3 regions of the Pseudoalteromonas sp. MMG006 genome follow, and region 3 is predicted to be linked to each of the others. Evidence: predicted binding sites of a transcription regulator. Region 3 holds the regulator's gene; each other region holds the start of a gene.
The links. Region 3 encodes sigma-54, which starts transcription at its own class of promoters, with help from an activator protein. Its sites were predicted from a motif close to GTTGGCACGNNNNTNGNNT; they were not measured.

Region 1 (3,184 bases), 230 kb from region 3:
CGGCGTATTTTAGCGACTTTTGACATAAAGTAAACAATAAACCCTAAATAAATATGCATGTTTTTTATACAGCGCTAAAAGTACCCGTGTTTTAAAGCGTAATTAATTTTAAATAATGCTTTACCTAAAGTTAGCTTGAGGTTTTATCGTGACCTCAACTTAAACAAATAAGGAAAATTATGTATTTAGAACACGTAAACTTAGTCGCAAACGATATCGATTCTATGCTTGAGTTTTATCAAGCTGCATTTCCGTATTGGTCAATTAGGAGTGAAGGAAAAGGCGATTGGTATGGTAAGCCAAGACGTTGGGTACACTTTGGTGATGAAACCCATTACATTGCCATAAGCGACCATGGTGAGGGAGAAAACAGGTACTTGTCTGGGCATCAAGTTGGTTTTGCTCACTTTGCTTATGTTACTAGCAATATAAATGCAGTAGTAACGCGTTTAAAAAAAGCGGGCTTTAATATAAGTAAAAATGGGAGTGCTAATCCATTTAGAAAAAATGTGTATTATATTGACCCCGCAGGCTTTGAAATAGAGTTTGTAGAATATTTAAGTGATATACCCAGTGAGCGAAATAACGACTTATAACCATTGTTAGCACCGCAAAGCGCGGTGCTAAAATAGTGTGTTATGAGCGGTTGTTACCAGCGCCAAGCTGAGCTTTTAGTTCATTAGCAAAACTTATAAATTTTTCTTTAATTGTGCGTTTAACTTTTACTTCTACCGAACCCAATATAGCCTTGCCTTCAATGTGAATTGTTGGGCCTTGGCGCTTATTAAGCGATACCGACTTATTTTCAAAGCTGCTTAATGTACAAAACATTTTAGATACTACATTTACATGCTCCGGCACGTATATTTCATCACTACCAAAAATACAGTTAACGTGAATAGTTACGTTTTGATGTGTAAATATAGCATCGGTAAAATCAAGTACTACAGAGCCCATATAGTTATGTAGATATATGTTTTTTGGTACAACCCATTGGCCACTTCGCTCATTAGAGCCTAATATGCTGCGCAAGGTAAAGTCGTCATCGCTGTTTTGTTGTGCACTATAATTTGGAGAAAACTGCGTGTGTTTGTGTGCTTTATATTGGTTATCGGTGTTAAGTGTTAAATCTTCCACTAAGTTCATTAATGCTTCGTTTGAGCTCGCATCCATCGCTTCATCTAAACGTCGTTCAAATGCCTCTACAGAAATAACCCCATGGCTGTAATTATAAATTAGCTGATCAATCACTTGTTCACGAACGTGTTCTATTGGGCGGTCTTCAATTTTTACAGACATTAGGAGCAATCCTTTTATTTAGTTAGTACCAATAGAAAAGCAATCAACGTACCAATTTAAAAATACTTAAATATCAGTGGTTTATTTTATAGCGATGTTTAAGCGTTGTTTATATTAACGATAGATTAACCAAAATTGCAATTATCTAGTTATTTTCACTACTTGAGAAAGTTTTACCGATAAGCCTGTAAAACTTTACTTGAGGCCCAGAGACTAAAAATACGAATTAAACCTCAACCAATTGAATTTTATACATAAATAAAGTTGGCCTAAAGCTCGCATTAATAAATTCGTCTTTAATCAAAAGGAGAAAGATTATGAAAACATTCAATAAGTCTATGATTGCAGCGTTAGTTCTTGGTACTACAGCAATGGGTGCGCAAGCAAGCAGCTGGGAAAACGAAAGTAAAGATGCTTGGATTGATGGTAAGGCAGAAACAGTGCTTCTGATGAACACTAATCTAAACAACTTTGACATTAACACTGATGTAAAAAATGGCAAGGTAGTACTTACAGGTAAAGTAAACAGCGACTTAGATAAAGAGTTAGCTGAAGAACTTGTAATTAGCCTAGATGGCGTAACGGACGTAGATAATAACTTAACTGTTGTTAAAGATATGGACGCAAAAACTACAGATACCGATATGGACACTGATGACAACGATTTAACAGACGCTAAAATTACCACGGTAATTACTACGCGCTTCTTATTCGATTCAGAGGTTGACGGTACAGATATCGATGTTGATACCGACAACGGTGTAGTGAAGCTAAAAGGTTCAGTTGAATCTGAAGCTGAAAAGCAGTTAGCTGTAAAAATTGCTAAAAACGCTGAAGATGTTCGTGACGTAGTTGATGAATTAACTATCGTTGCTGAATAATACACTATACTAAAAGCCCAGCGCTGCTGGGCTTTTTGCTTTGTCATTTTAAAGGAGTTACATCATGGATATCATTCGTATTATTTTGTCGATTTTATTGCCACCACTGGGCGTGTTTTTACAAGTTGGTTTAGGTATGCACTTTTGGCTAAATATTTTACTAACACTACTGGGTTACTTCCCAGGCTTAATACATGCAATTTATATAATTGCCAAAAAGTAATGCCGCACTTTATGTAATGTAAGCCGACCTGTTAGACGGCTTACATGTCTTCCGTACTATAAATCCCCACATTTTTATATTATTTCCCACTGAAAAGATTACTATTTAAGCAGTTAGCTTATTGATTGTTAAAATAAAGGTTTTTGCTAGTGACAAGCCCTTAAAAAGTTTTTATACTGCAACCCGCTTTAGTCGCTTAGTGGCTAAACGCTTCAAAAATTAACTGCCATGCAGTTATATAAAGTTGGCCCCTTAGCTCAGTTGGTTAGAGCACACGACTCATAATCGTTAGGTCCCCAGTTCGAGTCTGGGAGGGGCCACCACTTATCAAAATCTTTCAAGTAAATTTCTCAATATCCTATAGCACTAACACTTCATTCAATGATTCATAGTTTTATAACTACTTAATTACTACCTTTTCAAATAACTAATCATTTAGCATTTTTTGGAAGCAAGCTAGAACTGTAATTTTAGATTTATCCTCTTATTTTATATTTGCAATCAAGAAGATAGTTGTGTACTTTCCTGGGTACAATTTAGGTTGTTAAAAAAAATTTATAAGGAAGTACTATGAAAACAAATAAAATTGCAATCTTACTTTTTACTGCTGTTGTTGCGAGCCCCGCTGCACTGGCAGAATCTCCAAACTTTAATTATGTTTCTGCAGGTTACCTTGACGGTGATATTGATGGCGATGATGCCGATGGTTGGACTTTTGATGGTAGCACGCTTTTAGGCGAAAACTTTTTCCTATCTGGCCAATACCAGACTGTTGGTAATT
Region 2 (3,184 bases), on a different contig from region 3:
ACTAAAAGTGGTGTGGGATGATGGTAAAAACGGCGATTATAATTCAGAGAACTTTAAAAAGTCGTTATTGCAAACAGTGAATGAGCCGCAAGCGCATGTGCGCGAAATAGGCGATACCACTAGCGTATTGGCTAAATCGAGTAATAAACTTGTAGCCGATTACTATGCGCCGCACTTAGCCCAAGCACCTATGGAGCCACCTTGCGCCACGGCAATGTACAATAAAGACAGTGTAGATATTTGGGCTGCAACGCAAAACCCACAAGCCGATATGAAAACCGTAGCCGCATTACTTGGTATGCAAGAGAGCCAAATTAACGTGCATGTCACCATGTTAGGTGGCGGTTTTGGGCGTAAATCAAAACCTGATTTTTCAGCAGAAGCTGCTTACATTTCAATGAAAGTGGGTAAACCCATACGCGTACAATGGACGCGAGAGGATGATATTCAACATAGCTTTTACCATGCAGTATCGGCTCAACATATTGAAGCGTCATTAGATGAAAAAGGTAACATAGAAGCTTATTTACATCGTACGGCGTTTTCGCCAATTGTATCTACGTTTCAAGAAGGGGCAACGTCGCCAGCAGGCTTTGAGCTGCGCTTAGGCTTTACTGATAACCCTATAAACTCACCTAATTTAAAGCTAGAAAATGGCGAAGCACCCGCTAAAACTAGAGTAGGTTGGATGCGCTCGGTATCAAATATTTTCCATGCTTTTGCTATTCAGTCATTTATTGCTGAAGCGGCGCACAAAGCAGGGCGCGACCAAAAAGATTATTTACTCGAAACCATAGGCCCTGATCGCATATTGGATGTAACTGAGCAAAATGCGACGTACGATAACTATGGCGGCGATAAAGATGTTTACCCATTAGATATTGGTAAGTTACGTCATGTTATTGAAAAAGTAGCTGATATAAGCAAATGGGGCCGAAAACTTCCAAAAGGTCGGGGTTTAGGTATTGCAGCGCACCGCAGCTTTTTAACGTATGTGGCAACGGTAGTTGAAGTAGAAGTGTCGGATGCTGGCGATTTAAACGTAATTAAATCGTGGGTTGCCATTGATGCAGGTACGGTTGTAAACACCGATACCGTTAAAAATCAAACGCAAGGTGGTTCTATTTACGGTATTACAACAGCAATCAGCGATGGTATTACTTTTGACAAAGGTCGCGTGCAGCAAAGTAACTTTCATGATTACCGCGTACCGCGTATGAGCGATTCACCACTAGAGGTAGAAGTCGAAATAATACAAAGCGATGCGCCACCAGCAGGCGTTGGCGAGCCCGCAACACCGGTTTACGCCCCTGCATTGTGTAACGCTATTTTTGCCGCTTGTGGTAAACGTATTAGGCAATTGCCTATAGGTAACCAATTAAAAGCGTAAATAACGTCCTTTTTTAGCCGTTAAACAAAAAAAACCGCCAATGGCGGTTTTTTTAGAAGTTAGCGATTAGTGAGTTTTTTCAAACTCATCTACTTCACGCTCTGCTTCTTCTTTAGATTTACCGTACTGCTGCTGGATTTTACCCACTAGCTCCTTACGGCTACCTTCAATTTTGTCTAAATCGTCGTCAGTAAGATCGCCCCATTTTTGTTGCGCCTTACCTTTAAGTTCGTTCCAATTACCTTTCATACGATCGCTGTTCATAAGTATCTCCTTACTTAGATTTATTTAACGTTCACTATAAAAGGAGCAAGGCGCGTTCCAACCAGTCAAACTTTTATTTTATGTTTATAGTCAGCAGCTTATATTTTTAAGAGGGGCGTTATCTATATTTCAATAAGTACATCCTTAAAAAATGTACAGAGCGGTTTGTAATTATTTCTGATTATGATGCTTTTTATAACCACTCAGCTTTAGCGGCGCGTTTATTTTTGGTTTTTGTTACAATGCATACAAAGCAATTTTGGGTAAATAGCAGTGCTGCCGGTTCAAAACATATATCAACAACTTCTAACTACATTACAAACTAACCCTATAACGTTATTACAAGCACCACCTGGTGCAGGTAAATCAACATGGTTACCGCTGCAGCTTATGCGCGACGGGCGTTTTAAACGTATTGTAATGCTAGAGCCGCGTCGCTTAGCAGCGCGTAATATTGCCAGTTATTTAGCAAAGTGCCAAAACGAGAATGTGGGGCAAAGTGTTGGCCTGCGAGTACGAGGTGAGAGCAAAGTAAGTAGTAATACGCGCCTTGAAATAGTGACTGAGGGCATGCTTACACGCATGCTACAAAACGATCCTGAACTTAGCGATATAGACTTACTGATATTTGATGAGTTTCACGAACGCTCAATTGCAGCCGATACCTCACTGGCCTTTGCTTTAGAGACCCAAAGTGCACTGCGTGACGATTTAACTATACTGCTTATGTCGGCGACCCTTGATACCGAGCGCTATACACAATTTTTTGACTGCCCAGTTATTCAATCAAGTGGGCGCAGTTACCCCATAGACGAAGTATACATACCCATAAAAGATGAAAGCCGTTGGCTTGATGCTATTCCCTCTTTAATAAAACAAGCACTAAACGAGCAAAGCGGCAGTGCGCTGGTGTTCTTGCCTGGGCAATTTGAAATATCACGCGTACAACAGGCCCTTAATGATTTGCCAAGTAATTGCCTAGTTGCCACGTTATTTGGCGAGCAAGATAAAGCCAATCAGCAGGCGGCGATTGCCCCTGCGCCTGAGGGTATGCGCAAAGTTGTGCTTACCACCAATGTAGCTGAAACCAGCTTAACTATTGAAGGCATACGTATTGTTATTGATAGCGGTAAACGCCGCGCGGCCAGTTATAACTTAAAAACAGGTGTAACGGAGCTTACAACACAAAGTATATCGCGCTCCTCTGCCGTGCAGCGTGCAGGGCGAGCAGGGCGAATAGATCAAGGTGTGGTGTACAGGCTTGGTTCAAAACAAACCTTTGAGCGACGCAATAGCCACGATAACCCCGAAATACTCACCTCGGACATAAGCCAACTTATGCTTGAAGCAAAACAGTGGGGTGCAAATATTAGCGAACTCACCTTGCTTGATAAGCCAACGGCTCAGCAATGCACACAAGCAATGAGCTTACTAACTATGCTTGAAGCCATCGATGGCAAAGGCAAACTAACAAAGTTAGGCAGTAACATGCTGGGTTTTGGGGCGGATATTCGCTTAGCGCATATGCTT
Region 3 (3,184 bases):
GGTTATCAATCGCGTCAAAATTTATTGCTTTTTCACTTACAAGTACTAATGCTAATGGCTCTTCTGCACCACTCATTCTTCCATGAGGGATTGCTATACCACGGCCTATCCCCGTGCTGCCAAGTTTCTCTCTATTCATTAAAGCAGATAAGATATCTTGTTGGGAAAGGTAAGGAAGCTTTTCATGAGCAAGCTCACTAATAAACTCTAAAATTCTTTTTTTGCTATTAAAAAGGACCGCAGCTTTGCTGCAGTCCTGGCATATAAGTGAGCTTAATTTCATCATATTAGTGTCGAGCAAGCTTCTCTTTGTGTTTAATAACTTGACGATCGAGCTTATCAATCAACGAGTCAATGGCAGCATACATATCTTGATGTTCAGTAGATGCAAATAATTCTGCACCACTTACATGGATAGTAGCTTCAGCTTTTTGGTTGAGTTTTTCTACATCGAGAATGACATGAACATTGTTTATATGATCAGAATGCCTTTCTAGCTTTGCAAATTTATTATTTACGTAGTCTCTCAATGAATCAGTAACATCTACATGACGACCAGTTAAGTTTAGTTGCATAAGCGTTTTCCTCTTTGTTTTGCGTCTTATATCAAACTCTTTCGTTGATTAGACGGTGGAATAGCCAGAGATTCGCGGTATTTTGCGATTGTGCGTCTAGCTACTTTAATTCCTTGCTCAGCCAATATATCCGCAATTTTACTATCACTCAATGGTTTTGCTGAGTTTTCTGCGGCAATCAATTTTTTTATCAAAGCACGTATTGCTGTAGACGAACACTCACCGCCATTTTCGGTGCTTACATGGCTTGAGAAAAAGTATTTAAGCTCAAATATACCACGTGGCGTGTGCATGTACTTTTGAGTAGTTACGCGCGAAATAGTCGATTCGTGCATTTCTACCATTTCAGCAACATCGTTTAAAACCATAGGCTTCATGGCCTCTGGACCATGCTCAAAAAAGCCCTGTTGCTGCTTAACAATACAATTAGTTACTTTAAGCAATGTGTCGTTTCTGCTCTCTAGGCTTTTTATAAACCATTTAGCTTCTTGTAAATGAGAGCGAATAAATTGACTATCACCACTAGATTTAACTGTACGCGACATAGCTGCATATTGGCTATTAACACGTATTTTAGGCATGCTATCTGGGTTTAGCTCAACGACCCAGCGGCCTTTTATTTTTTTCACCGACACATCGGGAATTACATACTCTGACTCTTCCCTTACTATAGTATCTGCGGGTTTAGGGTTTAGAGTGTGTATTAACGTCATTACTTCTTTAAGCTCGTCTTCTTTGAGCTTAGTTTTCTTCATTAATGTACGATAGTCGCGAGCTGCTAATAGATCAATATGCTCGGTTAAAATCATCTTTGTTTCATTGATAAAAGGCGCATCTTTATCAAACTGATTTAGCTGAATACACAAACACTCTTGTAAGCTACGAGCTGCTATACCCACAGGATCAAATAACTGAATACGTTTTAAAACGGCCTCTATTTCATCAAGTTCAACTTCACCTTCGTCGTCATTCTCTTGATTAAAGCTTTCTAAAATTTCTTCACAACTAAGTGTTAAAATACCAGAGTCATCTACGGCTTCAACTATCGCTATTGCGATAGCTTCATCCGTGGGACTAAATGGCGTGAGCTGTAATTGCCACATTAGGTATTCGTGAAGTGTTTCGGTTGAAGCACCTTGGTAAATAGATTCATCTTCTGGCATTGGGCCTGATGATGAAGCAGGTGCTGCGCTCATGTACTCATCCCAGCTTACATCCATAGCCATTTCGTCACTTACTGTATCTTTAGTAAGTGCTTCACCACTATCTTGCTCGTACTCGCTCGGTTTTTCGTCAGCACTAGCGCTTACGGTTACTTCGTCGTTATCTGCTTTTTGCTCGTTTTTACCAGCCGATTCTTCCGTGTAATCTTGTTCATCTACTTCGAGAAGCGGATTACTATCAAGCGCTTCTTGTATTTCTTGCTGGAGATCCAATGTACTGAGTTGCAGCAAACGAATTGCTTGTTGCAGCTGTGGAGTCATTGTAAGTTGCTGGCCCATGCGCAGCTGTAATGATTGCCTCATGTATCTCTAACAATCCTTTTATGTTGTTATAATTAATACTAGCAGATGCTTAAAGACATGGCGTAAATGTTACAGCCTAAATTGCTCGCCTAAATAAACATCGCGTACCGTTTTATCGTTTAATACGTGCTCTGGTGTACCAGAAGCAATTAACTCTCCATGAGAAACAATGTAGGCTTTTTCACAAACATCAAGGGTTTCTCTTACATTATGGTCGGTAATTAATACACCAATGCCGCGATTTTTAAGGTGTTCTATTATTTTCTTTATATCTAATACCGATATAGGGTCAACACCTGCAAAAGGCTCATCCAATAAAATAAATTTAGGATTAGCGGCTAATGCGCGCGCTATTTCTACACGACGGCGCTCACCACCCGATAAAGCCATACCTTGGCTGTCTCGAATATGTTGGATACTAAATTCATCTAACAAGTTGTTAAGCGTATCTTCTCTCGCTTTTTTATTAAGCTCTTTACGCGTTTCTAAAATAGCCATTAGGTTTTGATAAACGCTAAGCTTTCTAAAAATTGACGATTCTTGTGGCAAGTAACCTATGCCTAATCTAGCACGACTATGCATGGGTAAAAGAGTAATATCGTTCTCATCGATAGAAATTTTGCCTTTATCGCTTGGTACAAGGCCTACTATCATATAAAAAGTAGTCGTTTTGCCTGCACCATTTGGTCCGAGTAACCCTACAATACTGCCGGCTTTGACTTCAAGGCCAACGTTTTTTACAACTTCGCGACCTTTATAGCTTTTTGCTAATAGCTCTGCTTTTAATGTGCTCATGGCTGACCTTTATCACTTTCTTTTTTTGGCTTAACAGGCACTAAAATAGTGTGCACGCGGTCGGTTGAGTTTTCATCTTTTTCGGCGCTAATTAATTGCTGTTGCATGTCGTACGTAATGCTTTTTGCATTGATTTTTTGACCTGCTTGCGCAACTTCAGCATCACCAACAAGCGTTAAAAATCGTTTTGCTACATCGTAACGCACCTCGTTTGCACTGGCGCTCATTACCGTGCCGTCAGCTTGTTTTTCTTCGAAATAAGCTGGGCTACCTGTTGCTATTAGTAAC

Region 1: J8L73_RS05370 (BON domain-containing protein) is a predicted target of sigma-54. The motif match lies at 1,563-1,581, and genes of this name have one in related genera.
Region 2: J8L73_RS02965 (CsbD family protein) is a predicted target of sigma-54. The motif match lies at 1,698-1,716, and genes of this name have one in related genera.

The regions. Positions count from the first base shown of each region.
Region 1 is NZ_JAGJEJ010000003.1:253,574-256,757, reverse strand. Features, by position in the region: gene J8L73_RS05380 (VOC family protein) at 180-596, shown strand; gene J8L73_RS05375 (LiaF domain-containing protein) at 637-1,299, opposite strand; gene J8L73_RS05370 (BON domain-containing protein) at 1,617-2,180, shown strand; gene J8L73_RS05365 (YqaE/Pmp3 family membrane protein) at 2,245-2,403, shown strand; tRNA gene J8L73_RS05360 (tRNA-Ile) at 2,650-2,726, shown strand; gene J8L73_RS05355 (outer membrane beta-barrel protein) at 2,974-3,184, shown strand, end outside.
Region 2 is NZ_JAGJEJ010000002.1:102,256-105,439, forward strand. Features, by position in the region: gene J8L73_RS02960 (molybdopterin cofactor-binding domain-containing protein) at 1-1,390, shown strand, start outside; gene J8L73_RS02965 (CsbD family protein) at 1,457-1,654, opposite strand; gene hrpB (ATP-dependent helicase HrpB) at 1,928-3,184, shown strand, end outside.
Region 3 is NZ_JAGJEJ010000003.1:23,040-26,223, reverse strand. Features, by position in the region: gene ptsN (PTS IIA-like nitrogen regulatory protein PtsN) at 1-283, opposite strand, end outside; gene hpf (ribosome hibernation promoting factor) at 288-575, opposite strand; gene J8L73_RS04265 (RNA polymerase factor sigma-54) at 602-2,101, opposite strand; gene lptB (LPS export ABC transporter ATP-binding protein) at 2,171-2,896, opposite strand; gene lptA (lipopolysaccharide transport periplasmic protein LptA) at 2,893-3,184, opposite strand, start outside.